2 regions of the Colwellia sp. Bg11-12 genome follow, and region 1 is predicted to be linked to the other one. Evidence: riboswitches for the same ligand, from Rfam matches in the RefSeq annotation. Region 1 holds a riboswitch; the other holds the start of a gene.

Region 1 (17,035 bases):
GGGTTTTAACTATGAAATGAATTCTGACCTTATTAATATTAATCTTTTTATTGAGCCAGAATACGTTAATTTAGTGAAAGAAAATTCTCGATTTTGGAATGCAAGTGGCGTTACGGTTTCTGGCTCATTAACGAATGGTATAAAAGTACGTACTGATTCATTAGCGTCTTTAGTTGCAGGTGGTATCGCGTTTGGTAGTTCAGATTATGAAGCAATTATGGAACCTGCTCAAAATGGTCAAAATTTTACTTTATATTCTGATTTTGAAACAGCGGAAATGGGTCACCAAATCGAGTTAACGTTAAATTGGGATTCCGGCATAGATCGCGGAGCGGCGATAATGTACGAAGGCTTAACGTTAGGAAAGATCATCGACTTTACACGTATTGACCCCCAAGAACGAATCATTGTTGCTAGTGCAAAAATCAACCCTCGAATTATTCCTTACCTGACAAGTGAATCTCAATTTTTTGTTGTAGCGCCTAAACTCGACTTAGGCGGTGTTACTAATTTACATACTTTAATGTTGGGCGCTCATATTGCGCTTCGACCTTCAGTTGAGGGCGAGTCAGTAAATAAATTTAATGTTTATAATCAAGAACCAGCATACCCATATAGTGAACCAGGATTGCACTTGGTTTTAAAGGCTGAAGATGTTGGCTCGTTAACCACCAGTTCGAATGTTTATTATAAACAGCAAACTGTTGGAGATGTTCAAGCGATTGAAAATATTGGTCCTAATGAATTTTTAGTCCATATCTTCATTCAATCTCAATATAAAAACTTTGTTTCAATTGATAGCAACTTTTGGAATGCTAGTGGTTTACATATTTCAGGTGGCTTGCAAAATTTTGATTTAAAAGCGCAATCAATTCAGTCGATGTTGGCTGGTGGTATTGCTTTTGACCTTGGTGAAGAATCTGAAAAGTCATTACCTAAAAATGGCGATAATTTTCAATTGTTTTCTGATGTTAAGGTTGCGAAACAACGTTCAGTCTTTACTCTTCATACGGCAAATGCCCAAGGGTTTAGTACGAAAACGCGTATTATGTTTCGTGGTGAAGAAATTGGTTCTGTTCATCGTGTTATTCAGCAAAAAGAAAAAGCGACGTTAAAGGTCGGCATCTTACCCAATTACGAATATATTCTTCGCGAAAATAGTCAGTTCTGGCGAGTCAATGCAGATTTATCGCTATCAGGAATTACAGATACTGAAGCCTTATTCGGCGGTGCATACATTAGCGTTAATGTTGGTGAAGGTGAAAAAGCCAGTGATTTTATTGTTACTGATTTACCACCAGCAAAACACTTATCCTCAAAAGGACTGCAACTGACATTACAATCAGAGCAAGGAAATGTTGTTAACCCTGGCAGTCCTATTAGTTTTAGGGGCATTGCTGTCGGGCAAGTTGACAATGTTTCTCTTGATGCAACAGGGAAAAATGTAGCAATAAATATTACTGTTGATGAACAATACCAGCATTTAATCACTAATTTCACCCGATTTTATAACGCTAGTGGTGTAACAATAAGTGGCGGATTAGGTAATTTTATACTTAAAACAGAATCTGCTGATGCCTTATTAAAAGGGGGAATTAGTTTTTTAAACCCAGAAATTGACACTCAGCAAGACACGGTCGACGAAGGAGAAAAGTTCACCTTATTTGATAACATTGAGCATGCTGAATTAGCAGGTGTGGCTATAGAAATCCATTTTAGTGAAATTTCAGACCTTAAAAACAATTTAAAGATAAAATATCAAGACCATCAGGTTGGCCTAGTCTCTCGGGTTAAATTTGACGAGCAAGGGGGTGGCGCAACTGTGTATGCTTTTTTAAATGACAACGGTCGAAAATTTGCGGTAGAAGGGACTAAGTTTTGGTTTGCTAAACCTGAGCTTGCCTTGGTGGGGTCGGTCAATGTTGGTGCTATTCTTGAAGGTGGTTTTATTGGTTTAATGCCCGGTAAAGGCAAGCCAGCACATCGCTTTAATGCGAAATCTATTATGCCGGTAATGACCTCGCTCCCATCAGGTTTGAACCTTGCGTTAAGCGCAAAAAGCCTCGGATCAGTTAGAACGGGAAACCCTGTTTTGTATCGGCAAGTAAAAGTCGGGAAGGTGATTGGTGTTGACCTCTCGCCTACGGCTGATACCGTTAATATTTATATTAATATTTTTGACCGTTATATGCCGCTGGTTAGTAAACAAAGCCAATTTTGGAATACCAGTGGTGTTCGTATTGATGCAGGTGTTTTTTCGGGGCTCAATATAGATGCAGAATCTATAGAAACACTTCTCGCGGGCGGAATTGCTTTTGCGACACCAGAGGTCGGCGTAAACAAAACCTTTCAGTCAGCAGAGCAAGGACAATTATTCAAATTAGCTCCAAATGTTGATGAAAATTGGCAGACATGGCAGCCTAAAATTAAATTATCTCAATAAATGGAGGAAGCAGCTCTCTATTTTTGAGAATCCGCTAAATGTGGTCTAAAAGCATACTTTTTATAGAATTATTAATCACTATTTGCATAAGCTACACACAATTCGTTACAGATCAATAGGTAACGAATTGGCATAACTCATGCTATTAATTGAATATGTTAACTGATAATAATAATTAAGTGAAAACACAATGGAAAATGACCTCGCCCCTGTAAATAAGCAGCTATCCCCTTTAATAAACTCTGATCGCATTCAAGTGATGGACCTACTTCGTGGTTTTGCCTTAATTGGTATTATTATGATGAATATTGAATGGTTTAATCGCCCCGTTAGCGCCTTAATGAGTTTCGATTACAGTTTAACGAGATTTGATTGGGCGGCAAGTTGGTTAGTTAAAGTGTTCGTTGAAGGTAAATTCTACAAGCTTTTTTCTATACTTTTTGGGATGGGTTTTGCCATTATGCTTATCAGAGCACAAGCAGCAGAACGTAAGTTTGGCGCATGGTTTACTCGAAGAATGCTGGCATTGTTCGTCTTTGGATTAGCGCATCTCATCTTCCTATGGGGGGGTGATATTATTCACGACTACGCAGTAGGAGGTTTGTTTTTATTAGGTTTTGTTTTACTTTTACGCACCAAAAAATTAGCGCGATTTAATAAACCAGAAACATTTGCAAAAGTGGGTTTCTCCCTATTGCTTCTGCCGCTAGTGGTTTCAATGTTTGGTGCTCTTTACTTTGGTGTGACGCGAGACAACACGGTAATTACTGAAGAGTGGCAACAAAAAATATCGATTAATCAACAGGTCGATTTATTGATGCAACAAGAAAAAGATAAACCTAATGATATAACGGTAGATGATAAAAATTTTGTTGAAGAGGACGCTATCTCGTCGGAAGAAATTGTCAATGAAGAAAGTATTAAAGAAGATGTTATCGAAGAAAAAGAAGTAGATGAAGACAGTATGAGTGATGAAGAGCTTATCGCTTATAAAGCTCAACAACGCGTCGAAAGTAAGCTTAAACGTGAAAAACGCTTAGCCAAAGAAACCATTGCCTTTACTGAAGGTAGTTACATTGAAGCTACTAAATATCGAGCACAAAGCGCCCTCAAAGCTTTAGGTAATACGCCTATGTTTGCCTTTTTTGTCTGCTTACCCCTTTTTATGGTCGGCTATTGGTTAGTGGCCAGTGGTAGAATGAAAAATCCTGAGCAACATGAAAGTTTCTTTAGTGTTATGTGCTGGGGTGGCTTAAGTATTGGGCTTTTATTAAGTATTGCGGGAACTTTTATTAGCTTACACCCTGTAACAAAAACAGCGATTGAAATTCAAGCGGGAGGACAAACGATTTTTTACTACGGGCAATTTGTTTTATGTGCAGGCTATATTGGCATGTTTGTAAAACTCGCTAGTAAAGCTTGGTTTATAAAGTGCTTTTCTTGGTTAGCGCCACTAGGAAAAATGGCATTAACCAATTACATCACGCATTCAATTATTTTAACCAGCATCTTTTATGGCTATGCCGGCGGTATGTTTGGCCAAATAGCGCGCGGACAGCAAATGTTGATTGTTGTTGCAGTTATTTTCGCTCAAGTTATCTTTTGTAGCTTCTGGTTGAAGTTCTTTAGATTTGGCCCACTAGAATGGCTATGGCGCTCTATTACTTATATGAAGCGTCAACCGTTATTATTAGAAAAACCGCTACCTACATCGGTATCTGTTTAGCTTTAAACGGATTAACGAAACGGCATAAAATGCTGAAATTGTTTAACTGCAATTTCAGCATTTTCACTTTCAGTAATTGCGGTAACGACAGCAATACCGTCAACGCCTGTTTGCCAAACTTGTTCTGCGTGTTGATGATTAATACCACCAATCGCCACCACGGGAATATCAGTGGCTAATTGTAGTATACACTTTAAGTTTTCGACCCCTTGTATTTGTCCTGTCATATTCTTGGTTTTTGTTGAAAATATAGCACCAATCGCTAAATAGGACGGTTTTAGTTGTTGCGCTAATAAAAACTCGTAACAACCATGTGTACTAATACCTAAACGCAAGCCTGCTTTTTGAATGGCTTTTAAATCAGCGTTTTGCAAGTCTTCTTGCCCAATATGTACACCGTAAGCACCATGCTTGATGGCTAGTTGCCAGTAATCATTGATAAACAAACGTGTTTTATATTGTTTACTCAGTGCTAGCGCTTCAATAATAATCTGTTCAAGTTCTTGCCCCGTTTTATCTTTTAAGCGCAGCTGTATAATTTCTAAACCCAAAGGTAATAATCGTTTTAACCAATAAATAGAATTAACAACCGGATAAAGTCCAAGGTTTTTTTCTTGTAGTTTTAATGAAAGAAAAGCTGGTAACGCTTGATGTACTTGCGCTAAATCAGAAGTAACCGTTGGGAAGTTAATTGCGTTATCTGGCCAATGCGTTTGCTCAAATGCGCCATAATAATTTGGCTTATTGATTTCATTGATCACTGATTGAGCAAAACCTTGATTGATAAAAGCTTTGGTTAACGTAAAAGCATCACGTAACAAATAGCCTTGTGCTAGAAAAACCGCTAAGGCGCTGGCAAAAGAGCAGCCACCGCCATGGCTGTAATGGGTATTTATTTTGGCTGACGTGAGTTGATAACTTATTGGAACCTCTTCAATATGATGTAAGCAATAATCGCGACTAATGTCTGGGTTAATTCCTGTTAAAGACTCAGTATGTCCGCCCTTTATTATTACGCTATTTACACCTAATTCAGCTATTTTTTTCGTCAATATATCAGGGGTAAAAGATGTCTGATTTGTCAATTGTTGAGCTTCGTTTATATTAGGGGTGATCACATCAACAAGCATGAGTAAATCGGTTAAGTCTTCACGCTGTAATGTAGATAAAGCACCGCCAACAGTGGCTTGTCCAACGGGGTCAAATACCACTTGTAAGGTTGGCACTTTAGTTTTAATCAAAGCTAGGGTAGTTGTAAGCCACTTAACTTGTGCACTATTGGCTATTAAACCTATTTTAATAACGCTGGGCGGTTTGTCATCAATGAGTATATTAACCTGTTGTTGAAGAATATTTATTTCAGTGGGGTTTACTGATAATAATTGTTCAGAATTTTGTACGGTATTAGCGGTGATCAAATGACAAACTTCAACCCCTAAAGCATGACCTGTTTTTATATCGGCGGCAATACCTGCGCCACCTGAGCAATCGCTGCCTGAAATTGTCCAGATGGTTGGTTTTTTGCTCATACTTGTCGACATAAAATTACCCTTGTTGATGCCAAAAAGGCGTTTCTAATGTTGGCGTACTTGGATGAGCAGTTTGTCGTTGCTGCATAATGCCCGCAATATAACCTTGCTCACCAGCAGTAACGGCTTGTGCGAAGGCTTTTGCCATGAGTACAGGGTTATCAGCTAACGCGACTGCTGAGTTTAACAATACACCGTCGTAGCCCATTTCCATGGCTAAACAAGCATCAGAAGGTTTACCAATACCGGCATCTAAAATGAGCGTAGCGTTCGGTAAACGCAAGCGGATTGTTTCCAAATTATACGGGTTCATCAAGCCTTTACCGGTACCTATTGGCGATGCCCAAGGCATGATCACCTGACAACCTAAATCATATAATCGCTGGCAAATAACTAAATCATCGGTGCAATAAGGTAGCACTTTAAATCCGTCATTTAAGAGCTGTTCAGTTGCGGTTAGTAGCTCTATGGGATCTGGCTGTAAATTATAGTCGTCACCGATGACCTCTAATTTAATCCAATCGGTTTGAAAAATTTCTCGACTCATTTTCGCGAGTGTTACCGCTTCTTTTGCGGTTTTACAGCCCGCGGTATTCGGTAATAAAAAACCTTGGGTTTCTTTTACGATGTCTTGAATATATTGCCAAATTTTTGCGCCCGATTGTTCCGCGGGGTTCTGCCGTTTTAATGAAAGGGTAACAATCTTTGACCCGCTGGCTAAAATGGCTTGTTTCATGATCTCAGGTGAAGGGTAAAGTGCACTACCAATCAATAACCTGCTCTGAACAGGTTGTCCGTAAATAATGAGTTCTTGTGAAAGTTTCATCATTAACCTCCCTGAATAGGAAAGAGTAAATCAATACTATCTCCCTGATTAACATGAGTATACTGATAATCTGTTTTGCCAATAAAGTTACCATTAAGCGCAACCGCGAAGCTTTGTTGGTGTTGCTCAGGCGTTAAATAGTGCTGTAATGCGATTATTATATTAGCGCTTTCGGTTGCTATCGTAATCGCTTGTCCGTTTATAAAAAATTTCATTTTAGCCGCTTTACTCTTTATTTATTGTTCTTTAGTTATGGGTAACAATTTATTATAAGGAGATTGTTGTATGTTGTTTTTTTCTAGAAAATGATCAACCGCAAATATTAACTGTTTTAACACGACGGGCGCGATAAGGAAGCCGTGACGAAATAAGCCATTAACTTGAATAAGGCGTTGATGCACAGATATTTTAGGTTGGTTATCACTAAATGCAGGCCTTAGCTGGCTTAGTTGTTGACGAATACTCGCTTCGGCAAAACCGGGATGAACGCTATAAGCAGCGCTGAGCAGTTCCATTGAAGAGCGCACGGTCATAGGTCCACAGTTTTCACTTTCAATTTCGGTTGCCCCCACCACATAAAAACCTTTGGTTTTAGGGGCAATATATAATTGATATCGAGGGTGCATTAACCGAATAGGTCTTGTTAAGTGAACGTCTGGCGCAAATAGCTGAAATAATTCACCACGTACACCCCGTAAATCTCTTAAGGGTGCCGCCTCTGCATTGCTTTCGTTGCTACGAGCACCAATACCACGGCAGTCAATCGCCAAATCACAAGCCAATACCTTTTTTGTTCCACTCTCTTGACCGCTATCAAGGTAGGTTACTAAGCAGTGAGAAGCTTGCTGTTCAACTTTAACCACAGGAGCATTTTCTAACCAAGTAAGCTGACTTTTATCTAACTGTTGTTGGAGGGCAATCAGCAATTTACGATTACCAATTTGTCCTTCTTCAGGTAAAAATACGCCTTGATTAAAACTACGTCCTAGTTCGGGCTCAAGCTCAATTATCTGCTGGCGATTAAGCTGTAGTAGTGGATGTTGTGGATAATTATTTTTGATATAACGCACAAAACGAAGGTAGTCACCTTGGTCTTGCTCATGGCTAACCATTAACGCCCCCGCTTGTTGAAAATAGGTATAAGCGTCTAATTCAGCCAAAATTTCAGGCCAAAGCTTTAACGACTCAAAGCCCATTTTAACAATATTAGGCTCGCTATGCATGGCTTCACCCAAGGGGGTTAATAAGCCTGCTGCCGCATAAGCGGCACTTTGGCGACCATCTTTGTTATCTTTATCAATCAAGGTCACATCATGCCCCTGATTAACCAAAGATAATGCGATTAAGCGACCCACTAACCCCGCGCCAATAACGACAATATTGGTGGAGGTTTGAAGAGGCGGCACTTTTTTATCAAAAAGAGTCATCGTTCACTACTTCGCCTGATGATAAATTTCACTACCCGTGGCTTTAAACTCAGCAGACTTTTCTGCCATACCTTGTTCTATATTCTCTGGCGTCGCATCTAAGACAATGACTTCGTCAAGCAGCTGTATTTCTATTTTATTGCTGGCTTCAAGACCCGCGGCATAATCGCGTACTTCTTGAGAAATTTTCATTGAACAGAATTTTGGGCCACACATTGAGCAAAAATGAGCCACTTTGCCAGACTCTTGTGGCAAAGTTTCATCATGGTAAGCTTTAGCTCTTTCTGGGTCTAAACCAATGTTGAATTGATCATACCAGCGAAACTCAAAGCGTGCTTTGCTCATCGCGTTATCACGTATTTGTGCACCCGGATGCCCTTTTGCTAAATCACCGGCATGGGCAGCAATTTTATAGGTCATTAAACCTTCTTTTACGTCTTCTTTATTGGGTAAGCCTAAATGTTCTTTGGGCGTTACATAACAAAGCATAGCGCAGCCATACCAACCAATATTAGCAGCGCCAATACCTGAGGTAATGTGGTCATAACCGGGAGCAATATCGGTGGTTAATGGTCCTAATGTATAGAAAGGAGCTTCACCACAATGTTTAAGTTGTTCTTCCATGTTCGCTTTAATCATATGAAGGGGTACATGACCAGGGCCTTCAATAATGGTTTGAACATCGTGCTGCCAAGCAATTTTGGTTAATTCGCCTAAGGTATGTAATTCTGCAAATTGTGCTTCATCGTTAGCATCAGCTACTGAACCCGGGCGTAAACCATCACCTAATGAAAACGAAACATCGTACTGCTTTAAAATTTCACAGATATCTTCAAAATGGGTATAGAGAAAATTTTCTTTGTGGTGTGCTAAACACCATTTCGCCATAATTGAACCACCACGCGAGACGATACCTGTCACGCGTTTAGCCGTCATGGGTACATAACGTAATAATACGCCAGCATGAATAGTAAAGTAATCAACACCTTGCTCAGCCTGTTCGATAAGGGTATCGCGGAAGATTTCCCAAGTTAAGTCTTCAGCGACACCATTTACTTTTTCTAGTGCCTGATAGATAGGTACAGTGCCAATCGGTACGGGCGAGTTACGCATGATCCATTCACGGGTTTCATGAATATTTCTACCCGTTGATAAATCCATTACGGTGTCTGCGCCCCATTTGGTTGACCAAACCAGTTTTTCTACTTCTTCTTCAATAGAAGAGGTGACCGCAGAATTACCGATATTCGCGTTAACTTTAATTAAAAAATTACGGCCAATAATCATCGGCTCACATTCTGGATGGTTGATGTTTACCGGGATAATTGCACGACCACGCGCTACTTCTTCACGGACAAATTCAGGGGTGATTTGTTCAGGAATACTGGCACCAAAAGACTGACCTTTATGCTGCAACAACAACAATGTCTTGTCTTTAACTTCTTCTCGTTTCAAGTTTTCACGTATTGCAATATATTCCATTTCTGGCGTGATAATTCCTTGGCGAGCATAGTGCATTTGGGTAACATTTTTACCTTTTTTCGCTACACGCATTTTAGGTAAATGTTCAAAACGAATAGCGTCAACACCATCATCAGTTAAACGTTGCTGTGCATAGGTAGAACTGTTTGCTGTTAAGAATTCAACATCACCACGATTATCAATCCAGCTTTCACGCAGGCGAGGAATACCTTTGTGAACATCTACCTCAACGTTTTCATCGGTATAAAATCCAGAGGTGTCATATACACAAAGTGGTTCATTCTTTTCATAAGTCGGCTGGTCTTTATTACCGGCCAATAAAGTATCAGACAAGGTGATTTCGCGCATACCCACCTTGATATCGTGAATTTTACCTTTTACATAGACTTTTTTAGAATTAGGGAATGACTGATCTGAAACGTTTTTTAAAAAAGCTTCAGCTTGCTCGCGACGTTCTCTGCGAGTGATTTTGTTAGCTGGTTTGGTCATTATGCTGCCTTTTAATAAGTTACATTTTGTTATAAATGCAGTAAAAAAAAGACGAAGTGTAGAGTGAGGAAAAAATAAAACGGTTTAGGTATTAATGCTTTAACCGCTATATTTTACCTTGTTCCCTTACGCAGATATTAATCTGATCAGGTTCTACGGATCCCGCTTTCGCGATCTCAGCTTTGAATATTTCTTTTAGAAATAATCTCAGCACTCCGACAAGTAATTGTGGTGATTCTATCGTATTAGTTTCAAAATACGCAATCTTAATGTTGTATTTGGTTATAATTAATTTTTAGATAACGATGTGAGCCGTTAATAGTTCTTACCCTTTTTAGGGTTCACAATTTATATTACACAATGCTAGTATATTGTATAAAAGAGAGTGTTAGGACAATCACAATGATAAAAAAACGGATAACGATTTCACTTGCCAGCTTAGTTTGCGCTATGGTTTTTGCTGGGCATGTTAGTGCGAGTAATTGGCAACAAGAAAGTGGCAAGATAACGCATCAAGAACAATTACGTGGTTCAATAACACCAGAAAGAATCTGGTGGGATCTAACGCATTATCATCTTAATGTAAAAGTTGACCCTGAAACTAAGCTTTTTTCAGGTAAAAACACCATGACTTATATGGTGTTAGCTCAAGGAGAACGTTTACAAATAGAGCTACAAGCGCCAATGAAGCTTGAGAAAGTGCACCAAAATGGTAAAGCGCTTAAAGTAGAGCAAGATGGCTATTCTTATTTTATCACCCCAGCCAGTAAGCAAGAAATAGGCTCAGAGCAGAAGATAACTATGTACTTCTCTGGACAGCCCGTTACTGCAAAACGTGCCCCATGGGATGGCGGAATTACTTGGGAAAAAGACAGTAATGGCCTTGATTTTATTGCAACTTCTAATCAAGGTATTGGGTCGAGTATTTGGTGGCCAAATAAAGATCATCCTAGTGACGAACCTGATAATGGTGTGTTAATCAGTGTTGAAGTGCCTGAACATTTAATGGATGTTTCTAACGGGCGGTTAATCAAAACAGAACATAATAAAGCAGCGAAAACAAAAACATATCATTGGCAGGTTGTTAACCCAATCAATAACTATGGCGTAAATATTAATATTGGCGATTATGTTCATTTTGGTGAAAAGCATCAAGGTGAAAAAGGTCAGCTTGATATGGATTATTATGTTTTACGTGAAAACTTAGCCAAAGCTAAAAAGCAATTTAAAGAAGCCAAGCGCACTATTGAAGCTTTTGAGCATTGGTTCGGCCCTTACCCATTTTATGAAGACAGTTATAAATTGGTAGAAGCCCCTTATTTAGGTATGGAACACCAAAGTTCAGTGACTTATGGCAACGGTTATCAAAATGGCTATCTAGGGCGTGATCGCTCCAGTGCAGGCCCTGGCTTGTTATTCGATTTTATTATTGTGCACGAATCAGGGCACGAGTGGTTTGCCAATAATATTACCAATAAAGATGTGGCGGATATGTGGATCCATGAGAGCTTTACGAGCTATTCAGAAAGCCTATTCTTAGAATATCATTTTACTCAAGCGCAAGCCTTTGAATATATTCGTGGTCAACGGCTGAACATTGGTAATCAATCACCAATTATTGGGGAATATAATGCCAATCGTGGTGGTTCTGGTGATATGTATGATAAAGGTGGCAATATGTTGCATACCATTCGCCAAGTGATCAACGATGATAAAAAATGGCGTGAAATATTACGAGGTTTAGGTAACGTTTTTTATCATCAAACAGTGACTACCCAAGATATTGAAAGCTACATCAGCACGCAATCTGGCATAGACTTTAGTCAGGTTTTTGACCAATATTTACGTGATATTCGTATTCCAACCTTTGAGTATTTTGTTAAAGATAAAGTGATGAAAATTCGTTGGGGCAATGTTATTAAAGATTTTGACATGCCAGTTCGAGTTACTATTGCAGGTAAAGAACGTTGGTTGTCGCCAACAACTCGTTGGACTGCTGTTGAGATAGATGAGGAAAATCCAAGCATCACCGTTGATGCTAACTTCTATATTTCGACATTCAATGTTCTAGGTAGTTAGTTTTATAGTTTTTAATCTAATATTTAACACTGAAAAAGGAGAACGGTGAGTTCTCCTTTTTAATTAGTAGAGAGTAAACTTAATTAAAATGCGTATTTGAAACCAACAGAAAGTAAGTCAGTCTCATCATAATTTTCATATGATGCTTCAACACTGATCTTTTTATTTAATTGGTAACCAACACCAGCGCCAACACCAAACTCCCATGAATCATCGGAATCTGATTCGCCACTGTAGCTTACTTTACCCTTTAAATTTGCATAAGAAGGCACAACATAAACGTATGCACCGTTACTGAAGTCGTATTGACCACGAAGAGATAACGCAATAAAACGTTCTATTTCGAATTTTATATCACTACTGATCACTCTAGAATTTCCTGTGTACCCATCTTGGTAACTCCAAGTTTCTGTTAGCGTGTCATCACCAATACCCGTCCCGATTCGAAATTCAGGCATAAAGAAGTAATCTTTTCCTGAATTTTCAATTTTATAAGCAACTGAACCATAGATAATATTTAATGAAAGGTCGTCACCGTCAGTGCTATCAGAAAAATTAGCAAAACCTGCCCCTGTTTGCCAATTAGCGGAAGCCGTTAAAGAAAGAGATAACAAGGTGAGAGCAAGAGCTGTGTGTTTAAACATTATAAATCCTTTATTTTTTATTTGGGTTAACCTTAAGTTAAGTTAGGGTTAAATTTTCGCGGGAGAGCTTAACACCAAGATATTTTTTGTTCAATAATCTTTAATAAACACTTAAGTTACTTGGAAATTAACAATATCCGTGGCAATATTTAACAATGAGAAAACAATTTTATATTTCCCATAAGCGCTATTCAATGCAACGTACGGCAATATTATTGTTGGTACTATGCTTATCCGTCACTAAAGTTTATGCGATTAAAAGTGAAAGCATAGACAAACTATGTCAGCGCTCTCCCGCAGAATGTCTCGAACAAGTAGATTTTGAATTAAAAAGCGTACAACAGAAAAGTCGTCTTTGGCTTCGCTTAATGCAGTTTAAACTCACATCGCTATTTATTTTACAACACAGTGACGAGCTATATAAAGAAACCAAACGCCTAATAAACGATGAAGATTTACCTACTCCTTTTCAGGTTACTCTTTATATGTATTATGCAAAATCTCTTCTTGGTCGCGGAGATCTAAAAGAAGGTAAGCGCTATATTTATAAAGCGAAAGCACAGTTAGCGATAATGAATGGGGCATATCCATCTCCTATTAAGTTAATAGAAATAGCTAATTTACAAATGTTTATTGGTGAATTACCTGAAGCTTACGCGTCACTTAACGCCTTGAAAGATAAATATCAACACAGTAATAATCCACATTTTATGATGGAACTATACGGTCATTTAGGACACGTTGCGAAAAAGCTTGGGTATGATGATGAAGCCTTAGAGCATTGGAATACCGCTGTTCCTTGGAGCTATAAATATGGCAATGAACAACAAATAGCGGTTGTACACTTTAATTTAGCGCAAGTGCAGCAAGAGGCACAGCAGTATTCATTAGCCGAAAAAAATTATGCCTCGGCTATCAAGTATGCAGAAATAGCTATTGATTTAGTAAAGGCTGCTCATGCTCAATTATATTTAGCTGAAGTAAAGTTAATTATGGGGAAGAAAGAACAAGCAGAAGAGTTATTATTAGCTATTGATGAAAAGCTTCTTGTTTCAAGTTATCTTTTAAAGTTCAATGAGCTTAAAAGCCAACGGTAAATACTTTAACCGCTTACACTAGTTTTTATACGTTAATGACTGAACAATAAAGATTGTTACTATTATCTGTAGAAAATCCCCTGATATCGTATGTCAACGCCAGCACTTTGATCCCCTTTCCTTTCTTGAATACGACGCGTACTTCCCTTTAAACGTTAACGCGAGGCCGCTTTTTTTGCCAAAAAGGTTAATACACTACTATTGTTAATGGCTAAATTTTTCATTGTTGTATGGCAAGCTATCAATAGGCTTAAAAAATGACTTTTATGCATTTCAATAGGCTATTATTCCAGATATTTATCCACTATCATTGTTGTAAAGAAAGCAATCAGGACAACTTACATGTCAGCACCTACGCAAAAACCTAACACGATCAAATCTAAAGCCGCCATAGCTTGGGGGCCAAATCAGCCATTAACCATTGAAGAAGTCGACGTAGAGCTACCTAAAAAAGGTGAAGTTCTCGTTAAAATTATCGCTTCAGGCGTTTGTCATACCGATGCTTTTACACTTTCAGGCGAAGACCCAGAAGGAATATTTCCCGTGATTTTAGGTCATGAAGGTGGCGGAATTGTTGAACAAATAGGCGAGGGAGTAACCAGCGTTGCGGTTGGTGATCATGTCATCCCTTTATACACGCCAGAATGTGGCGAATGTAAGTTTTGTAAATCAGGTAAAACGAATCTTTGTCAAAAAATTCGCGAGACCCAAGGTAAAGGTTTAATGCCTGACGGTACTTCTCGATTTTCATTAAACGGCACCGTTATTTTTCACTATATGGGTTGCTCAACGTTTTCTGAATATACCGTTTTACCGGAAATATCTTTAGCAAAAGTTAACCCCAAAGCGCCACTTGAAGAAGTGTGTTTATTAGGCTGTGGCGTTACAACAGGTATGGGCGCGGTAATGAATACTGCAAAAGTAGAAGTAGGCGATACGGTCGCTATTTTTGGTTTAGGCGGTATTGGGCTTTCAGCAGTTATTGGCGCTGCTATGGCGAAAGCGAGCCGTATTATTGCTATTGATATTAATGAAAGTAAATTTGAATTAGCCAAAAAATTAGGCGCAACTGATTGCATTAACCCAAAAGATTACGACAAACCCATTCAAGACGTTATTGTTGAATTAACCGATGGTGGCGTTGACTATTCTTTTGAATGTATCGGTAACGTTAATGTTATGCGCTCAGCCTTAGAGTGTTGTCATAAAGGTTGGGGCGAATCTATTATTATTGGTGTTGCTGGCGCAGGACAAGAAATTTCAACTCGACCATTTCAGTTGGTTACTGGTCGGGTATGGCGTGGTACTGCCTTTGGTGGTGTAAAAGGTCGCAGTGAGTTACCCGAGTATGTTGAACGTTATCTCGCGGGTGAATTTGCTTTAAACGATTTTATTACCCATACCATGTCATTAGAAAAAATTAATGAAGCCTTTGAATTAATGCACGAAGGTAAGAGTATTCGTAGTGTTATTCATTTTAATCATTCATAAGCACCTAAAAGGTTGAAAATCATGTTAGAAAAAATTAGCAGTAATAAAATGTTTGCTGGCGTACAAGCACACTTTCAACATGATGCAGAAAGCTTGAAGTGTAAAATGCGTTTTGCTATTTATTTACCAGAATGTGCAAGCAAGAGCTCACCGGTACCGGTTTTGTATTGGCTTTCAGGACTTACCTGTACAGATGAAAATTTTGTACAAAAAGCAGGTGGTCAGCGCATGGCATCAATACTTGGCATTGCCATTGTTTGTCCTGATACCAGCCCGCGCGGCGATGATGTTGCCGATGATGAAAATCAAGCTTACGATTTAGGGCTAGGTGCGGGGTTTTATATTAACGCAACAGAAAAACCGTGGTCTAGCCATTATCAAATGTATGATTATATTGTTGATGAATTGCCAAAATTAATTGAAGCTAACTTCCCTGTATCAAGTAAAAAATCTATCAGTGGTCATTCAATGGGGGGGCATGGGGCACTAACCATCGCTCTTAAAAACCCAGATTTATATTGTTCAGTATCAGCTTTTAGCCCTATTGCCAATCCAGTAAATTGCGCCTGGGGACAAAAAGCGTTTAGTGCTTATTTGGGCAGTGATCAAACGTTATGGCAGCAACACGATGCTAGTCTTTTAATGAAAGCAAGTACGCACCATATACCGGCCTTGGTTGACCAAGGTTTAGACGATGATTTTTTGAAAGAACAACTTCATCCCGAATCATTAATTTCAGCGGCGCTAAGTAATAACTATCCACTGATACTTAACCAGCATCAAGGTTATGACCATAGCTACTTTTTTATTGCGAGCTTTATTGAAAATCACTTATGTTTTCATGCACAACATCTGGAAAAATCGCAATGATCACGGTGCTTTCTCCGCAACAATTCAAGACTATTCCATGGAAAAACGGTCAAGGAGAAACGATTGAATTAGCCATTAACGCTGGCGGTAAATTAGATGATTTCATCTGGCGCTTAAGTATGGCAACGGTTGTTGAAGACGGTGTTTTTTCAGACTTTTCAGGTTATCAGCGTAACCTTATTCTTATTGAAGGTAATGGCATTAATTTACAGCACGATAACCGTAAAATTGATCAGCTGGATAATATCCTCGATGTCGCCAATTTTGATGGGGGTTGTCGAACCGTTGGAAATTTACCGGCTGGCGAAATTACCGACTTTAATATTATTACAGATAAAGAAAAGTGCTCGGCCGTTGTGGAAACCTTGCTAGCTCGACAAACAGTTGAACTTAAAGCTGCAGACTTATGCTTTGTTTACAGTTTGTCGGGTGCATTTCAGTTAACGTCATACCAAAACCACCAAATAATAAAGGCAGGGCATTTATTGAAATTGAATACCCTTAAAACAGGGGAAATGACGATTACAGGACAAAAGCTGATCGTGGTTTACTTAACACTAAATACCTAGGGTAAATTTAGTTACAACAGGTGTTTATCGCTGAAAAAGGCTATTTAAACTTTTATTTCAGCGGTAACATCTTTTCTGTTTTACAGTATGAGTATCTTAATAAAAATCTACTACACAGGACCTTAAAGTGAAAGCACTCTATTTAGTCAACGTATTGGCCTTATTGCTCATATTCTCACCGTTAGTCAATGCTGATAGTACGAGCGACAATACACGAAAATTATCTATCGACGAAAGCTCAACCACAAAACATAGTACCAAGGTTAATGGTAAAAAATTCGACTACACCGCCACTACTGGTACTCAGCCTGTTTGGGACAGTGAAGGTAACCCAACTGCTAGTTTATTTTATACCTATTACCA
Region 2 (17,035 bases), on a different contig from region 1:
AGAATAATAAATAGTTCTTCCACTCGGGTAAGTGGTACTATTTTTGTTAGCCTCAGCATTATATTGGTGGGTTAGTGTCCATATATAGCCATCAAAAACTAATGACTCTGATGTCATCAAATTCAAATCATTGTAGTGATAATTATGTGTTGCACCATTAAAACTCAATGATTTCAAATTACCGTTCTTATCATAAAAGTATGCTTTATTTGCCGTTGAGTCACCAAAACTGACCAGACTTAATGCTCCCAAATTATTGTAGCTATACGTTGTTTTTTCACCTATTGAAACCGAAGTGTCACAAGCTGTTAAACTGCTTGAAACTGAGTTTCCTTGAGCTGACCACACAGTGTTACCGACTGCATCAATACTAACAGCAGTATTACCTATGTCAGGTCTAACTGTTTTACATAAGTTGTGATAATAGTCGTAAACTCTATGCTCGGTAATTCCTCCTTGGGTGATACTTTTAAGGTTCCCATATAAACTGTAAGTCATAATAGTGTTCGCAAGATTATTGGGGGTCACAATACTAATGGGCTCTTGCTGACTTGGGCTACCGTAGGCTTTATAAGTTGTGGTGGTGAGCAAATTACGATTATCTGTCACCGACACTTTACTATTGGGTGCATAGCTATAACGAACACCGTTACCACCAAGTGTATTATTTACTGACTTGGTTATTCTCCCTAAACCATCGTAGGTTATATTAGTGCCATATGTTGTTGTTATAGATCTTTTGGGTTGAGATTGGAATGTTTTTTTCCCATAGGCGTTGTAAGTATTTCTTGTGTAAACAATGGTTGATGAATCACGTTTATCACGTACTTTTGTCAGTACTGGGCGAAGCAGGCCATTATAATAGACTTTACTTTCAAAGTTGCCCTTAGTAGTCGTTTTTATCAGCATACCATTATGCACAAATGAAGATTCTTCACTTCCATGAGCACTATTATAAGAAATAGTTGTATTGTTCCATTGAGCACTTGCAGGGTTTATAAGCGTTTTACGCCCTAAGTTATCATGACCATAGTTGATGACATTACCATTAAAGTCTGTTGTTTGCTTTATCCAGCCATTGCTATCAACGGTTCTATAGCCGTATTGGCTTGTGGTTGAAGTACTTTGTGGTGTTCTGATTGTACGAGGGATACCACGATAATAATCGCTCGCTTCAGACCAACGATTACTTGCATTTAAACGGGTGAGTTTAGGTAGGCCCGCGTTTGTACCACTGGTGTGATAACTTTCATTTCGTTTAACCCAGCGACCCAAGCGATAGCTATGATATGGCTTTGATTTATATCCCCCACTTGCCGAGTGATAGGTTTGCTGTGAAACCAATTCATTCCCTACATAATTATTATCACTACTCACGTAGGTTGTGGTGGGTAAGTTTAATAAGTAGTTCGTTGTGTCATGGTAATAGGCTTGTTTTGTATAGCGCTTATTGTTATTAAAATTATTGTATTCATAGGTCTTTCTAGCAACGCCATAATCATTGTGCTCAGAAAAAACTTTATAATATCTTTTGTTTACACTGCCTTGATGTAGCTCAATTGTTTTTTTCGTCATCAGTGCTCTATGAGTGATAGGCGCAACATTAACATTCTCAACTAAACTATCACCTACAAATGGTCCTTGCTGATACGTATTAACCACTCGTTTTAATACGCTCGTTGCGTTAGTATCATAATATTCAGTGACCACAAGCTTACCATCAAGCACACTCGTGTAATCTCTATTGTGGTAGTACATAGTTTTCGAACCATCCGGTGCTAATACTGTCGTTCTCTTATAATCTATATTGTTAATATAATCAGCAGGATAAGGATAAGGAATTCTGAAGTTTGAGCCTGAAGAAGCCTCATTTGCATAATAACCTAAGTTTTCAGAGTAACTATAAGACCAATTTGATATGGGTAAACCCGGTCCTGAAATTGTTTTGGTAGTCAATGCCATTGATTGATGACACTTTTTTGTATAATAAATATTTTTATATGCGTTATACAGTTTATGAACCTTCGTCTTGCCCCGTAATCTTGCCTCAACAGTGAACGTGCCCTTAACACCATTAGGATGAGTGATCGAAACAGTTTGAGGGTATCGAGATGGAATGCTACATCGGGTTTCTAGCCTTTTGTAATGATTAAATGCAGAAAAATTGAAACGCCATTCACTATTATCAGGCCTTCTTACTGAGGCCAACGTTTTTACATCTCCACCTTGATAGCTGTAAAACCACTGACGCCCATTAGCATTAACACTGGTAATTAGTCGATTATTAGGCGAGGCTAAATCATAACGTAAAGTAATAAGACGGCCGTCACTCGATGATATTTGATTAAGTACTTTATAAGTATTAGGCCCAGCTTGAACATTACCATAATGATAATTAACCGTATTATTAAACCTATCTTGAATTTTGCTAACATACAGATATATATTTTTAACACCGATACTTCCTGAGCCATTTGTTAAAATGCGATCAGTCTCTATCACTTTTACGTTAAACGTATAAGTTAACCCATTTGGTGACTGTACAATATACATCTCTCCCGCACCAAGCGTATTGGGTGCACAAGTAACTCGCCAATTAGATTTTGTTTTTTTCGGATGAGTTCCACCTACATACAGTAACTGCTCAGAAACCATGCCTGGAACATGTAAATGCTCACCATCAAAATATTCAGAGCCAAGAAAAACGCCACCACTCGCAACCATTTGCGTTACCTCTGGTTCACCACTACATTCTTGTCCTCGACCCCAAGTTCCTAACATTTTATGGCCAATAATGACCTTAGTACGAATGTGTGGAATATCTAATGCCCAATCACCAAAACCACCTTTTGCCCAAAAACTAAAAGCGCTATCTTTAAATTGACGAGAAATTGAAACAGGAATGTTGTTATTACCAGGAAGAGATACGTCTGTATAAGTGAAACTAAGAGCACCAGTATTTAAGTCTATCTGCTCCCCCAATAAACCTGTTGTTTCTGGAGTAATGGAATCTTTGGCATTTAAACCAAACTGGATAAATTCATTTGACGAAGGTGATGAATCACCTTCGCCTGTATCAGGAATAAGATTGACATGTTGATTGTCTAAAGTGGTACCTGATGATTTAGTTATGACTTCTTTTTTTTGTGTGTTTATATCTACTTTTTTTATTACTTCTGCAGATAGAGCTTCAACACTCGCGAGCAGTGAACTTGCAATGATGATCAATTTAAATATTTTACACATTTTAAAAGTCCCTTTATACGTAATTAAAAACAAATGATACTTTTCATTAACATTAGTTTAACATTTTGTTTTCGTCAAATAAGATCATAAGTCAAAACCGACAACACTTACCCACAGTTAGCCTCAAGGGATTAGCCATTAAGTATTTTTAATAGTAAGTTAGCCCATAGTCGTCAGTTAAGTTAAATGGGTATTAGTTAATGACAACATTGGTTATTTTAGCGGCGGGCTTAGGCTCGCGATTTGGTGGTAATAAGCAGTTAGCTAAATTTAGCCCTGCCAATTTGACTTTAATGGAGTGCAATATTTGTCATGCGGTAGACGCAGGATTTACAAAAGTTATTTTTATTATTCGGGCAGATTTACGTGCTTTATTTTCTCAACAGGTATTGCCCCGGCTTGTTGGTAAAATAGAAATAGAATTTATTGAGCAAAACTTAAGTGATTTACCTGCAGGAATTTCTCTCCCTGAAAATAGAGAAAAACCCCTCGGGACTGCGCATGCAATTTGATGTTGTCGTAAGAGTATTAACAGTAATTTTGCAGTAATCAATGCTGATGATTACTATGGAAAAAATGCTTTTAAATTACTCCTAACAAAAAGCACTGATTTTCCTGAGCCTTATTTAATGGTGGCTTTTCAATTAGACAAAACCCTTTCTGAATTTGGTGGTGTTAATCGTGGATTTTGCCAGTTTGACTCTCATAATTTACTATTAAGTATTGATGAATGTCATGACATTAAGCGTGTTGTGAGTGATGATGAACAAAAAATTACCGGCCAATTTAATCATTTAAGTACAAGAAGTGAACTTCAGCCAAACAGTCTAACATCAATGAATTGTTGGCGTTTTACCACAGATATATTTTCAGCGATAGAGGTTTATATTAGTAAAGCTGTCACTGACAACAACAAAGAGAGTACGACTGCAAATGTTAATCGTTTTGAATGCTACTTACCAGCCGTTGTTATGCAACAAATAGCGCAAGAGAACAAAAAAGTTAAGCTGCTAACCTCGACAGATAACTGGTTTGGCTTAACCTTTCCTGAAGATACAGCTTTAGTTGAAAAGAACATAGCTAACCTTCATCAAGAAAAAGCCTTTGCTACGCTAGTTAGCTAAAAGCTGGTTAAGTAAAGGTACAACCTTCTCTTGAGTTAATGCTAATTGGTCAAAAAGTACAAATTGTTGGCGAGCCTTTACGATGAAAATTTGGCAATGATTACTGTTAATCATTGCCTCTATATACCACAAACCATTGATCAAATAACAACAAGCGAGATAGGCAACTACTTTTTCTTTATCGATAACAACATCAGCACATTGCTGATAGCTTTGAATAGCAATATCAACATCGGTCAGCATTAACCCATTAATCGCAATAAACATCGCAATATCGTATTCAGCTTCAGCTAAACAACTACATTCAAAATCGACTAGCCATGTATGATCCAGCGGACTTTCAGGGTTAAACGAGTCGCTTAAGCGAATGTTTTCATCATTTACATCACCATGACATAGCACCAAGCGATTATTTTTTGATTGAGATGGCGTTATCTTGCCGATAATTTTATTCAAAACAGTCCGCTGAGTTGGAGTGATTGCTTTGTTTATGGTTTGGCTTAACATTAGCGGTTCAATCGCTAATGTTGGATGATTTAGGGGCAATTTTAATTGATGTGTTTTGGCCATCAAGTTCATCGCAATGATAATTTTGTTGATGGGTAAACGGGTAAAGTTTTCAGCAAAGTAATGAGCGAGTGAATCGCCCACGATAAACTGACACACCAACCATAAGGGTGAATGATAAATTATTGCCGGTGCCAAACCAGCTTCGGCTGCCAGCAAGTTACTCGCAATTTCAGCCATGGCGGTTTCTTTATGGTTAGCGAGCGATTTAACAAAATAATCTGTTTCAATAGAATTTACAGTAGAAATAACGCTAAAGCACTCATGACTTTCACCGCCAGCCAACGGCGTAATTTTATACTGGCCCTTGGCAAAACAAGGTAAGGCTTTAATTTCTTGAGAAATATTGTCAATGCTTTGATTCATTAACGTTGTCACCTAACTATTCTGTCGCAGACGCAATATTACCATTTGATTGATGATTATTTTTTTGGTATTTACCCAACCACATCACATAACCAACAATCGCAATGACCACATATAAACAAAATAACACAACCGTTGGTTGTAAGTCTTTTTCGATGTAAAGATAAATAGAGACAAGATCAATTACTATCCAGTAGAGCCAATTTTCTAATACTTTTTTAGTCACTAAATAGGTAGCGAATACAGCAAAAACTGTAGTAGCAGAATCTAGATAAGGAAAATCTGTTGGTGTGTAGTTGTCCATTAACCAACCAATAGCCAAAGAACAGGCTGTTAGTAATAATATAATTTTAGTGTGAAAAATTAATGGCCAGCTTTGAATCTCAAGCGTCGATGAATGTGCATTGCGGTTAACGCCATGATTGGCAGACGGCGAAATTTTACGCCAGCAATACCATCCAAAAATAGCCATTACGAGATAATAAACCTGAAGTACCGCATCCATCCATAAATAGACATCATAAAAAATAACGGTATAAATAACAGTACTGACTAACGCAGCAGGCCAGCACCAAATATTTTCTTTTGCTGCAAGTACGACATAAAACAAAGCAGAAATAACCGCTAAGAGTTCCCACAAGGGTAAACCATAAAAATAATTAAGAGTGCTTTGTAGCGAATCAATCATTAGCTTTCAGCTTCTACTTCTGAACGATCACCACCAATAAACTTACAAACAAACACCGCCGCATTTAAAGTTTGATGAACATGTTTAATTTCTGCCATAACATGGCGAGTCGCTAAATCGTAATCACCAAAAACTTGTGTGCTCATACCGTTAGTGATCACATTTAAACCATCGACATTACGTAGACGCTTTATAAATGCCCAAATCTCAGTTTTAAACTGCTCTTCTGCTAGTGGATACAAACTAATTTCTATCGATATTTTCATATTATTTCCTAATGGTATGCCACTTTTTTACAGTGAACAAAAACTGCGTGATCCTAAACAAAAACCGTCATCCTGAACCAGAAACCCGTCATCCTGAAGTTGTTTCAGGATCTCATTACTTTAAGTCTCGAATACAGATACTGAAATAAATTCAGCATGACGGCATATTACTTCAACATGGTGGCATATCAATTCAGGATGACCGCGTATTAGCTGAGGAGCGCTTAGCTTTAAAAGTTATAATCAAACGTTAAACCAAATACCGCGGGTTCACCAAACTGATAATAAGCTTTATCGGCATAACCATCGCGTGGGTCATTACCAAAGTAAAAACCACGCGTTTGGTATTCTTTATCAAGTATATTACGCGCCCATAATTTCACTTGCCAATTTTGTGCTAAATAACGAATTGATCCCTGTAACAATGCCACCGAGTCAGATTTTTCATCATGACTGTCAGAAAAATAGAACTCGTCTTTACCATCTACAGCTAAGTTGAATTGCCATTGGTCATTAATAAAGTAGTTCAATCCAAAGTTAAATTGATGGTTTGGCGCATGTGCTTGATCGCGACCTGTTTCTCTATCACCATTTTTATAAACATAGCCACTAAATTCAGTATCAAGTAAACCTAAGCCACCATATATCTCTAGGTTGTCTGTAACATTCCAGGCGGCTTCAATTTCAATACCTTGGTTATAACCTTGCGCGGCATTGTCCCAGTAACTAATAAACTCTGAACTACCATCTTGGCGTTCTTTAAGGTGGTAACTACTTATTTGAATATCGTCTCTGTCCATATAAAAAACAGCGGCACGTACATAAGCACTATCATCAAAAAAGTTTGCCTTATAGCCTAGCTCATAATTCCACAAATATTCAGGCTCAAAGCTACGTAGGTCTTCAGATAATGTACCACTTGAATTAACGCTACCAGCTTTGTAACCACGGTTAGCTGAGGCATACATCATAGAACTTTCATCAACTTGGTAAGAGAGTACGACTTTACCACCGACCATATTATCGTCAGGCGAGTTATCAATCGCGTCGGAATTATTATAGTCACTGCTACGACGTTCAATTCGTAAACCCGTAGTTAGTCTAAATTTTTCATTTAACTGCGTATCAAATTGTGTAAAAACAGCAAAAGTGTCAGCGTTATAGCTTGATGAAAAGTCACTGGCTAAATAAGTGTATTGGCGCTGCAGGTCTTCTTCTTCTTGTTTGACGTAAATACCGGCAACCCACGAAGTTGTATTCGCAAAAATATTAGCATCAGGTTGAGAAACAAAGCGAAGTTCAGCGGTACTGTTCTTTTTGTCACGTAGGTAATGATCTGTTGAAGAATAACCATCCACTTCAGCTAAACAACCCGTTGGTGTAATACAAGGATCAGGATTATAAATACCGTTGTCCCAATCATCAGCGATCCATTCATATTCACCATAAGCCCAATCTTCATCATAACCATAGGCTAAGTCCGAATTTGCATGACTAAGAGTAGACACCACATCAAACCCTTTGATGCCTGAATAGGTAAATTTTGCACTCATTGCTATAGTTTCTTGCTGATCAAAACCAGGCTGGTTTGAAAAAGACGTTCTGTTGTTGTCGAGTGAAAACGCGTCGTAGCCATTGTCAAAATCAAAGTACAGCACAGCTAAATCAATCGTTAAATGTTCACTTGCTGTAATCGCTAACTTGCCACGTAAAGATGTTTCATCACGATTATTGGTATCGTCTTTTTCTAGATAAGTATTTTCAATAAAGCCGTCACTTTTATATTGCTCCGCTGAAAAACGGTAATTTACTTTTTCACTGGCAGGACCAGAAAGTACAAGCCCTGCGCCGACACTATTATAGTTACCTGCACTAAAGCGTACGGCTGATTCAAACTCATCGCTTGGTGCATTAGTCGACATATAAACCAAACCAGCTAACGCTGTGGCGCCAAACCGGGTGCCTTGTGGGCCACGAAACAATTCTACTTGTGCAATATCAAACGTAGAAGCAATACTGCCTATGCCTGAGAAATCAATATCGTCAACAACTAAACCGACCGAAGCATTAATAGGTTCTTGAAATTGGCTACGCTCGCCAATACCCCTAATTTGATAGTAGCGGGCGCGTTGAGAGCCACTTGAATAATTGACATTAGCAATTCCGCCAACAAGTTCTTCTAAATTTTGGGCATTACGAAGTGCAATGTCCTCTTGAGTCAAAATAGATAAAGACGAAGGCGTATTTTGAACATTGATTTCGCGATAATCACCCTTTACGGTGATTTTTTCGAGTACGTCTGTGTCATCAGTTGCATAAGCAACAGGTAAATTTAGGGAAAGTGCTAAGGCAATGGCTAAAGGAGATTTTATTAGGTTCATACAGCGCTCTTTTTTTGGCATGCAAGCAAAAGAGAGCAATACAACAATACAACGCAAGTAAGCACTTACATTAAGTGTTTACGACAAGTATTTAAAGTATTAACCATTCCTACGCCGGCATTATCCGTTTCAGGTATTAAGGGTAAAAATTCTCAGCAATATAGAAGCGTATTAACAACCACTTTATATTGCACCCCTTGGTTTGTTCGGCATACTAACAATTTTTTTACCAATGTACAGGAAATTGTCATTATTCATGACCATGTATTTGCTTAATATGATGATTTTCAGTAAATTAGCATTATAGTTTTTTTTATTAAATTGCCATGACAAATCATCTAAGCCAAAATCATTTATGTTCAGTAACCTTATTAGGTAATTTAGTTGCTAAACCTGACATTCGTTATCAAGCAAACCCTGTAGTTGCCGTAGCTGAACTCGTCTTGGCGACTCATAGTAAATGGTTTGATAAAGCCAGCAATCAATTTAAAGAATGGACGAGTTACCATACAGTTAAAGTGATTGGCGATATTGTTGATCGTTCGCTATGTCACTCACAAAAAGGCGATGTTATTTTAGTGCAAGGCTATTTACTCAATAGTAAAAAAGCTAATCGTGAAATATTACACGCCACTTATGCACAAACATTCGCTAAAGGTTACGCACAATCAATTAACCAAGTGCATATGAGTGGGGAAATTAGCAGTGAAATTAATTTAGTACTCACCGAGAATAATAAAGAGTTAGTTGCGCTTAACTTAACGGTAAATAATTTAGTGTATTCCCCTATAACTCAGCAAACCCAAAATATCTCTATCGAACGTTCAGTGCATATCTGGGGTAAACAAGCGCATTATATTAAAGATAAAGCAGAGCTCGGTGACCAGCTAGTTGTTGATGGCAGATTAAGCTACCTTAACGATAGTAAAAAATCACAGTTTATTGATTCTCACCAAGTCGTTTTATTGAAACATTAACATTCATTCACTATAATTTTTATAAATATGGGATTGTTGACGCGATATGGAAATTCTTTCTTATATAAAAAAGATAGTTAAGCCTGCACTTTCAACGGTACTCGTTATTTACTGTTTATTAAATGTATTAACAACCGTTGCAGAAGAATATAATCTTGAGATTTTAGCGAAATTACCCACACTTAGTACGAAAAATAAAATAACATTAACTCCATTACCCCATGGAAGAAAAGATAAAAATCAATATTTACTTGCAGATGAAAAGGGCGAGTTATCTTTACTCAGCGGTGCCAAATTACTTTCTTTATCTCGCTTACCCTTAAGCAACCAAAATAACCTAGCACAAGTAAAGTTAACCGCTTTCACCTTACATCCAAGCTTTTCGTTAGCAGATAAACCCGGTTACCAAACCTTTTTTACAGCTCATATTGAACCCAAGAAAACAAATAATAATGTTGCACGCTTAACTCTGTTAGAGGATCCAGTAACATTGCCATTTGACGCGGTGGTCACCCAATGGCAATACGATAGTTCAGCCCCTGTGCCTATAGACAAAAAGCAACGCAGAGAAGTCATCAGAATTGCGGTTCCTAGCCTTACCCATCATATCCAGAAAATTGCTTTTAATCCTTATAATAAAGTATGGCACGAAGACTACGGCTTAATGCATATTGCCCTATCAGACAGTGTACAAAAAAAATCGAATGCTAATACAAGCACTTTATATTCTGGTGTTGTTTTACGTATTAACCCTACAAAATTTGGTCTCAGAAATTATAGAACGCCAAGCAGTAACCCTTTCATGAAAACAAATAGTATTAACAATGAGATTTTTATTTTAGGGGCTCAAAATATCAATTCTTTTTCGTGGTCGAAGCAACATTATGGCGCATTGCTCATAGAACATACCTACGAGGGTGTTCACCAAGTCGCTGTTGCAGAAAAAGGGGCTGATTGGCGAGATTCTTATCAAAAGAAACTCGTTTTTACACTTAAGCCTAACCAATGGGGCAATGAAAGTATTTTTCCATATTATGGCAGATCGCTAAAAAACTCTGTTGGCAATATTTTATACCTTGCTAATAATGCAAAGAATTGGCAACTTGCTCAATTTAATACCACGATAAAAAATGGTGAGATTAAGGAAGAATTTTCGGGACAAGCTATTGGGTCTTTTAACAAAGATGAGCTTTCCCCAGCAAATAAAGTTTCACTGCTCTTAGATCATGCCGGCGAACCTTTACTACTAGATTATGCCAACAAGCGATTATTATCCATTCAACCGAGTACATTGGTAATTGATAAAGACAGTAATATTGAGGCCAGAGTTGAACAAGAAGAGCATGATGAGCAAGCAGACACAGTAAACAGTAATGCTTACGGCAATCTCTTATTAATATTATTTATCTCAGTAGTAGCCGTGGTATTTTATCGATTACGACCGAAAAGCAATGCTGTAAAAGCGAAATTAAGCAGTCAGTTTGCTCGGTTTGAATTAGATAGCTCGCAAACGACCCTATTATTTTACAAACGTCATCAGTCTGAAGTAGATAGCCAACTTGCTATTGCTGACATTGTTAAGAGTGAAATTTCTATTAATGATAATATTGTCAGTACCATCAATAAAGATAATGACCATGGCTACAACGAACAGCGAGAAAACCAATTACGCCTCAATTTCACAAAAGCTCATCAACATAAACTTATTAATGATGAAATCCGAGAGGTTCAGCTTTACCTGACAGATTTAAACACTAAAGAATATGTCATCTGTTTATATCTACGCAAGGGCAACCATCGTCTAACTAAGGCAAAATACTTTGACACTTTAGAGTCATTGATTGATTGGAGTTGGTTTATCGCGAAACAATTAAACCCGCAGGCGACACAAAAGCGTAAAATAAAAGCGGCTGTATTTGAGCCTCCCATAATAAAGGCATTGGTAAAAGTAGAACAACATCGCGTTATTAACAAAGAAATAGAATCGGTTAAAGAACATAAATCAGCAGAAGAATTACACAATATCACTATCCATGACTCTGAATTAATTAATAGTTTAGATAGGCTTGCCGACTTAAAACAAAAAGGCTTTCTCAATGAAGAAGAGTTTAGTTTAGCTAAAGCTAAGATCTTATCAGACATCACAGATAATAAATAAATGCTAAACAGACGCACTAAAACACTATTTTTGATCACAACATTGATAGGTATTGCCATTCTTTTTAGTGTGCTTTTTTCTTTAGATGCACTGCAAAGTAACAACCTACAACCTCTAATTGATCAATTCATTCCTCAAGGACCACTGGGGGCACTGACCTTATTAACCGTATTAGCCTTACTCACCAGCATAGGTTTACCTCGGCAAGTTGCGGCTTTTTCTTGTGGCTATATATTGGGTATCTTTTATGGTGCGCTAGTCGCTACTTTAGCGGCAACACTCGGTTGTATATTAACGTTATTGGTCGCAAAAACTTTTTTTAGACAAAGAGTGCTAGACACCTACCCTGAAAAACTTAACCGCGTATCTGTTTTCTTTTCAACGCACACTTTTAGCAAAGCATTAATTATTCGTTTACTGCCAGCGGGCTCTAACTTTTTAACTAACATACTAGCAGGCATTGCCAACATAAAAGTCATCCCTTATGTTACAGGGACTTGCGTTGGCTTTATCCCACAAATGTTAATATTTTCATTACTGGGTGCAGGTATTAAAGTGGGTCAAAATCAACAAATATTATTGAGTTTATGCTTACTCGTTGTCGCGTTAATTTTTGGCTATTTACTTTATAAAAAAGAAAAAACAGCCAAAAAAAAAGGAGCTGTTTAGCTCCTAATTATCACACTAATATCGATTAGTTAATCAAGGGTAAGTAAATGCTTAACTAAATTATTGTAGTCGGCTTCAAAATTTTCTTTGTCTAAACCGGCATTATCAATTTTATAACGACCATTAACAATAACCGCAGGAACGCCAGTTAAACCGCCACTTTTCGCATAATAGTCTTGTTTTTTCTTCATTTGTTTAACTTTGCTGTTCACACCAAAGCTTTTCATTAATTTATCAAATTTCTCGCCGTCAGCGCCATTTAATACAAAAACATTACGAATATCTTTTTCAGAGGTAAAAACAGCACGTTGTACATGAATATAATTAAAAAGTGCACCCATGAGCTTTCTTTCCATACCTAGCTCTTCAGCAACGACTACCGCTTTACTTAACATTTGCTGCATCACCGGTGAAGCACCACGTAAGAAATCCACATGATTAAATTCGAAGTTAACTCCTGCTGGTAATTGTTTTTTTACGCTAGCCATAAAAGGTTCAAAACGAAAACAATGCGGGCAATAAAATGAAAAGAATTCACGCACTTCAGGTTTTTTCGTCACTTGTTCGCTAACAACGGTATAGTGCGTACCTTCTTGATAATTTGCTGCAGATGCCATTAATGGCAACAAGAGCATGACAAATAAACTTAATAATTTTTTCATTTAATCTTTTTCCTCTATGATAAATTTTGCACTTTTTATTATTAATAATTATGCAGGTAATAAACTTAATGGGGGCTGTTGAAGCGCAGACACTTGCTCTTTAAGCATCAGAATTTGCTGTTCCCAATATTTATCCGTATTAAACCATGGAAAGTTATGTGGGAACGCTGGATCTTGCCAACGCTTACATAACCAGGCCATATAATTAACAACTCGCATGGTACGTAATGATTCTATCAAAATAAGTTGCTTGGGTTCAAATGAATAAAACTCTTCGTACCCAGATAGCATCGTATCAAGCTGTAACAATCGCTGTTGGCGGTCGCCAGAAAGCATCATCCATAAGTCTTGAATCGCTGGCCCCATGCGACAATCATCTAAATCGACAAAGTGTGGGCCATTGTCCGTCCACAAAATATTACCCGCATGACAATCACCATGCAAACGTATTTCGTTACTGGGTTGATATTGCTCGGCGGCTATATCAACAACTTGCTCTAAAATAGTAAAAAAAGCTTTGCTCAAGTAATGGGGGACGAAACCAGAATCTTTTATGATATCTGTTGCCTGAAAAAGCATTTCTTGCTTATTAAAAGTTGGGCGATGCTTAAAACGTTTTGTTGCCGCGACTGCATGAATGCGTCCTAAAAATCGTCCCATCCATTCAAGCTGATCTAAATTGTCAACTTCAAATATACGACCACCACGGCAAGGGTAGATAGCAAAATTGAAGCCTTCATAAGAGAAAAGTGACTCCCCTCCAATTTTTAATGGCGCCACTAACGGTAATTCTTGCTTGGCTAATTCAAAAGCAAAACTATGTTCTTCTCTTAGTTCAGCTTCGGTCCAGCGTTGTGGCCGATAAAATTTAGTAACATATTTTTTCTTATCATCATCATGAAATTGATACACACGATTTTCATAACTATTTAAGGCAAGCAAGCCACTATCAACAAAGAGGCCTGTGCTTTCCAGGCCATCTAAAATTAAGTCGGGTGACAGTGTAGTAAAATCAAATACAGACATTAGCGTTTATTAAAAAACCTACTTTCGTGTTCTAGAGAAACGTCATCTTCCTCTGAAACCAGTTCAATAACAAATGAAATATCGGTCATGTACTCTTTTAATTCATAAGGGTCAACAGAAAGGCTCATCGGCAAGGTATAGACACCCGCAGCTTTTACCATAACTTCTTGTTCGCCATGCCATTTAGTATTTGCAATACCTTTTACTGACAAGCGATAAACGTTGTCGGTTTGTGATTTGTTTAATATTTTTAAGGTGTAAACATTTTCTATGTCACCGTTAAATTTTTCTTTAGCTAACTCATTTCTGTCACGAATAATATCCATGGTAACAGGGACTCTATTAACAATTTCTAAAACAAGTAAGCTAGTCATCACTGTTAAAACAATTGCATATCCTACTAATTTTGAACGGATAAAGTGAACTTTTTTGCCTTGTAATTCATGTTCGGTGGTGTAACGTATTAGCCCTTTCGGGTAATTCATTTTTTCCATAACATCGTCACAGGCATCGATACACGCGCCACAGTTAATACATTCATACTGTAAGCCGTTACGAATATCTATACCTGTTGGACAAACCTGCACACAAAGGTTGCAATCAATACAATCACCGATGTCTAACGATGCGTGCTCTATCTTGCGAGAGCGCGCGCCACGGTCTTCACCACGATTAAAGTCATATGAAACTGTTAAGGTATCTTTATCAAACATCGCTGATTGAAAACGCGCATAAGGACACATATGTAAACACATGATTTCTCGCATCCAACCAGCATTTCCATAGGTACAAAAGGTAAAAAACCACACAACCGCGGCTAAAGTAAACGAGGCCTGAAAAGTGAAAAAATCAATAAAAACTTCATCTACTGGTGCAAAATAACCCGCAAAGGTTAATGCTGTTAACAGAGAGAAAAATAGCCAGCAGGTGTGCTTCAATGCTTTGCGCCAGAATTTGTCAAAATCAAGTTCACGGCTATCGAGTTTTTTACGTTGATTAGCGGTACCTTCAATTTTTTCTTCAAACCAGATAAAAATAAAGGTCCAAACGGTTTGAGGACATAGGTACCCACACCAGACACGCCCTAAAAAGGTGGTGATGAAAAACAATAAAAAGGCACTAAGAATACAAAGCCAAGCGAGTAGTGTTAAGTCTTGCGGCCATAACGTTAACCCCCACAAAGTAAAACGTTGCTCGGAAATATCAAATAAAATGGCTTGATGATCGTTATATTGTAACCAAGGCAGTAACGCAAAAAGGGCTAAAAAAACAAAGTTCATTCTTTGCCTAAGCAATTGAAAGACACCACTAACCTTACGCACATAAATTTGGTCACGTGGCTGGTAGGTTTCTACCTTATTAGGTTGATGTATCTGAATGTTTTTAACGGGAATTTGTACCGATGTTTTTTTGTTCTTGTCTTCTGATTTCACGATAAATCCTTGATATACGAGAGCACCGAGATTATAACGATATTTAGCGAACAATACGTTATAAAATAATTTAAATTAGTGAATAAGCCAAAAATTGATTATTCTTATATAACCATTCAATTATATGAAAATTTATGAAAAATTTATTGATCTTAATCGTTGCAACTGCATTATTTTTACACTTTTACCCACAACCAGAGCTAGAAGACTGGTTTACAGAAAAGAAAACAATGATTATCGATAGATTTTCAGAAGCGACTGATACGAGTGTGAGATTAAAAGCAGATAAAATTTATACCGATTTAAAAAGCGAACTTGCTGGCTTTAGCAGTGAAGAACAGGTTTTTTTAAAAAAAATAACCACCGATAGAAAATCAGTAAAAGCATTTTTTATCGACTACTGTAACGCTAATCAGCAAAGCCCTCATCTTCATCATGAAAATCAAAAGAAAGTTTGCCAAACTATTTCGCGTTATAGTTCGCTGCTATAAACCCATAAAGCAATTATTATTTATTGACGGGAAAACCGCGCTACCGAGAAACTAAAACAAATATCGATTCTCAATAGCTCTATGTGTACTAAGCAGAAAGGCTTGCTAACAACCTAGAAAATGCTTGTTCTGATTTTTGCTCTAAGTGATGTGCTCCCGCTTTAATCACCCAGTGGCCATTCACCATAACGTCGTCAACCATGTTCTGCTGGCTCGCAAAGATCATACTGTCTAATAAATGTTGGTCATGATGTGCAAATAAAGCCACTTTTTTTGCGTTAAGTACCAGCAAATCAGCTTGTTTCCCTACCGCCAATTCCCCCGTATTACTGTTGGTACTTTGCGCGCCGCCTAACGCTGCTTTTTGCCACAAATTACGACCCACTGAGGGTTCATTTTCTGTTGCCAAAATGGCACGTTGCTGTTTAATTAATCGTTGAGCATATTCTAGCCAGCGCAATTCTTCCACGGGATTAACTGAAATATGGCTATCAGATCCTATCGCTAAGGTGCCTTGTTCAGCTAAAAATTCAGTGGTAGGAAAAATACCATCCCCCAAATTTGCTTCAGTGGTTGGGCAAATCCCTGCAATAGCTTTACTGGCAATAATACCTTGGCGTTCTTGCTCGTTGATATGCGTGGCATGAATTAAGCACCATTGTTGGTCTAATGATGCATTATTTAATAACCATTCCACCGGACGTTGACCATAATGTGCTAAACAATCGTCCACTTCTTTTTGCTGCTCAGCAATATGAATATGCACAGGGGCTTTATTGTCTAAACCTCGTACATGTTTTACCGCTCGTTCTAACGAAGGCTTGTCAACCGCTCTTAACGAATGTGGTGCAATGCCAACATTGGTATTTTGATACTCAGCACTTAAGGTAAAGCAATCACTGACCAGTTGATTGAACTGTTCAACTGAATTAATAAAACGTTTTTGCCCATCAGTTGCGGGTAATGGGCCAAAGCCACTAA

The links. A riboswitch is a leader RNA that binds a small molecule or an ion and turns the genes downstream of it on or off. The one in region 1 is predicted to bind thiamine pyrophosphate.
Region 2: another riboswitch for thiamine pyrophosphate. It lies ahead of H4J39_RS15275 (TonB-dependent receptor); the one in region 1 lies ahead of thiC (phosphomethylpyrimidine synthase ThiC).

Annotation. Positions count from the first base shown of each region.
Region 1 is NZ_JACGUZ010000059.1:201,400-218,434, forward strand. It holds gene H4J39_RS06845 (PqiB family protein) at 1-2,443, shown strand, start outside; gene H4J39_RS06850 (DUF418 domain-containing protein) at 2,634-4,169, shown strand; gene thiE (thiamine phosphate synthase) at 4,181-5,710, opposite strand; gene H4J39_RS06860 (thiazole synthase) at 5,715-6,524, opposite strand; gene thiS (sulfur carrier protein ThiS) at 6,527-6,739, opposite strand; gene thiO (glycine oxidase ThiO) at 6,761-7,951, opposite strand; gene thiC (phosphomethylpyrimidine synthase ThiC) at 7,958-9,922, opposite strand; TPP riboswitch at 10,028-10,150, opposite strand; gene H4J39_RS06880 (M1 family metallopeptidase) at 10,325-12,001, shown strand; gene H4J39_RS06885 (outer membrane beta-barrel protein) at 12,085-12,645, opposite strand; gene H4J39_RS06890 (tetratricopeptide repeat protein) at 12,801-13,742, shown strand; gene H4J39_RS06895 (S-(hydroxymethyl)glutathione dehydrogenase/class III alcohol dehydrogenase) at 14,085-15,233, shown strand; gene fghA (S-formylglutathione hydrolase) at 15,255-16,103, shown strand; gene H4J39_RS06905 (HutD family protein) at 16,100-16,672, shown strand; gene H4J39_RS06910 (S10 family peptidase) at 16,836-17,035, shown strand, end outside.
Region 2 is NZ_JACGUZ010000078.1:82,788-99,822, reverse strand. It holds gene H4J39_RS15305 (RHS repeat domain-containing protein) at 1-3,246, opposite strand, end outside; gene H4J39_RS15300 (NTP transferase domain-containing protein) at 3,447-3,758, shown strand; gene H4J39_RS15295 (hypothetical protein) at 3,876-4,370, shown strand; gene H4J39_RS15290 (phosphotransferase) at 4,359-5,303, opposite strand; gene pnuC (nicotinamide riboside transporter PnuC) at 5,320-5,991, opposite strand; gene H4J39_RS15280 (hypothetical protein) at 5,991-6,257, opposite strand; gene H4J39_RS15275 (TonB-dependent receptor) at 6,488-8,638, opposite strand; TPP riboswitch at 8,728-8,846, opposite strand; gene H4J39_RS15270 (single-stranded DNA-binding protein) at 8,965-9,615, shown strand; gene H4J39_RS15265 (SHOCT domain-containing protein) at 9,662-11,773, shown strand; gene H4J39_RS15260 (TVP38/TMEM64 family protein) at 11,774-12,442, shown strand; gene H4J39_RS15255 (thiol:disulfide interchange protein DsbA/DsbL) at 12,472-13,104, opposite strand; gene H4J39_RS15250 (serine/threonine protein kinase) at 13,153-14,130, opposite strand; gene ccoG (cytochrome c oxidase accessory protein CcoG) at 14,130-15,563, opposite strand; gene H4J39_RS15240 (hypothetical protein) at 15,698-16,054, shown strand; gene H4J39_RS15235 (formimidoylglutamate deiminase) at 16,143-17,035, opposite strand, start outside.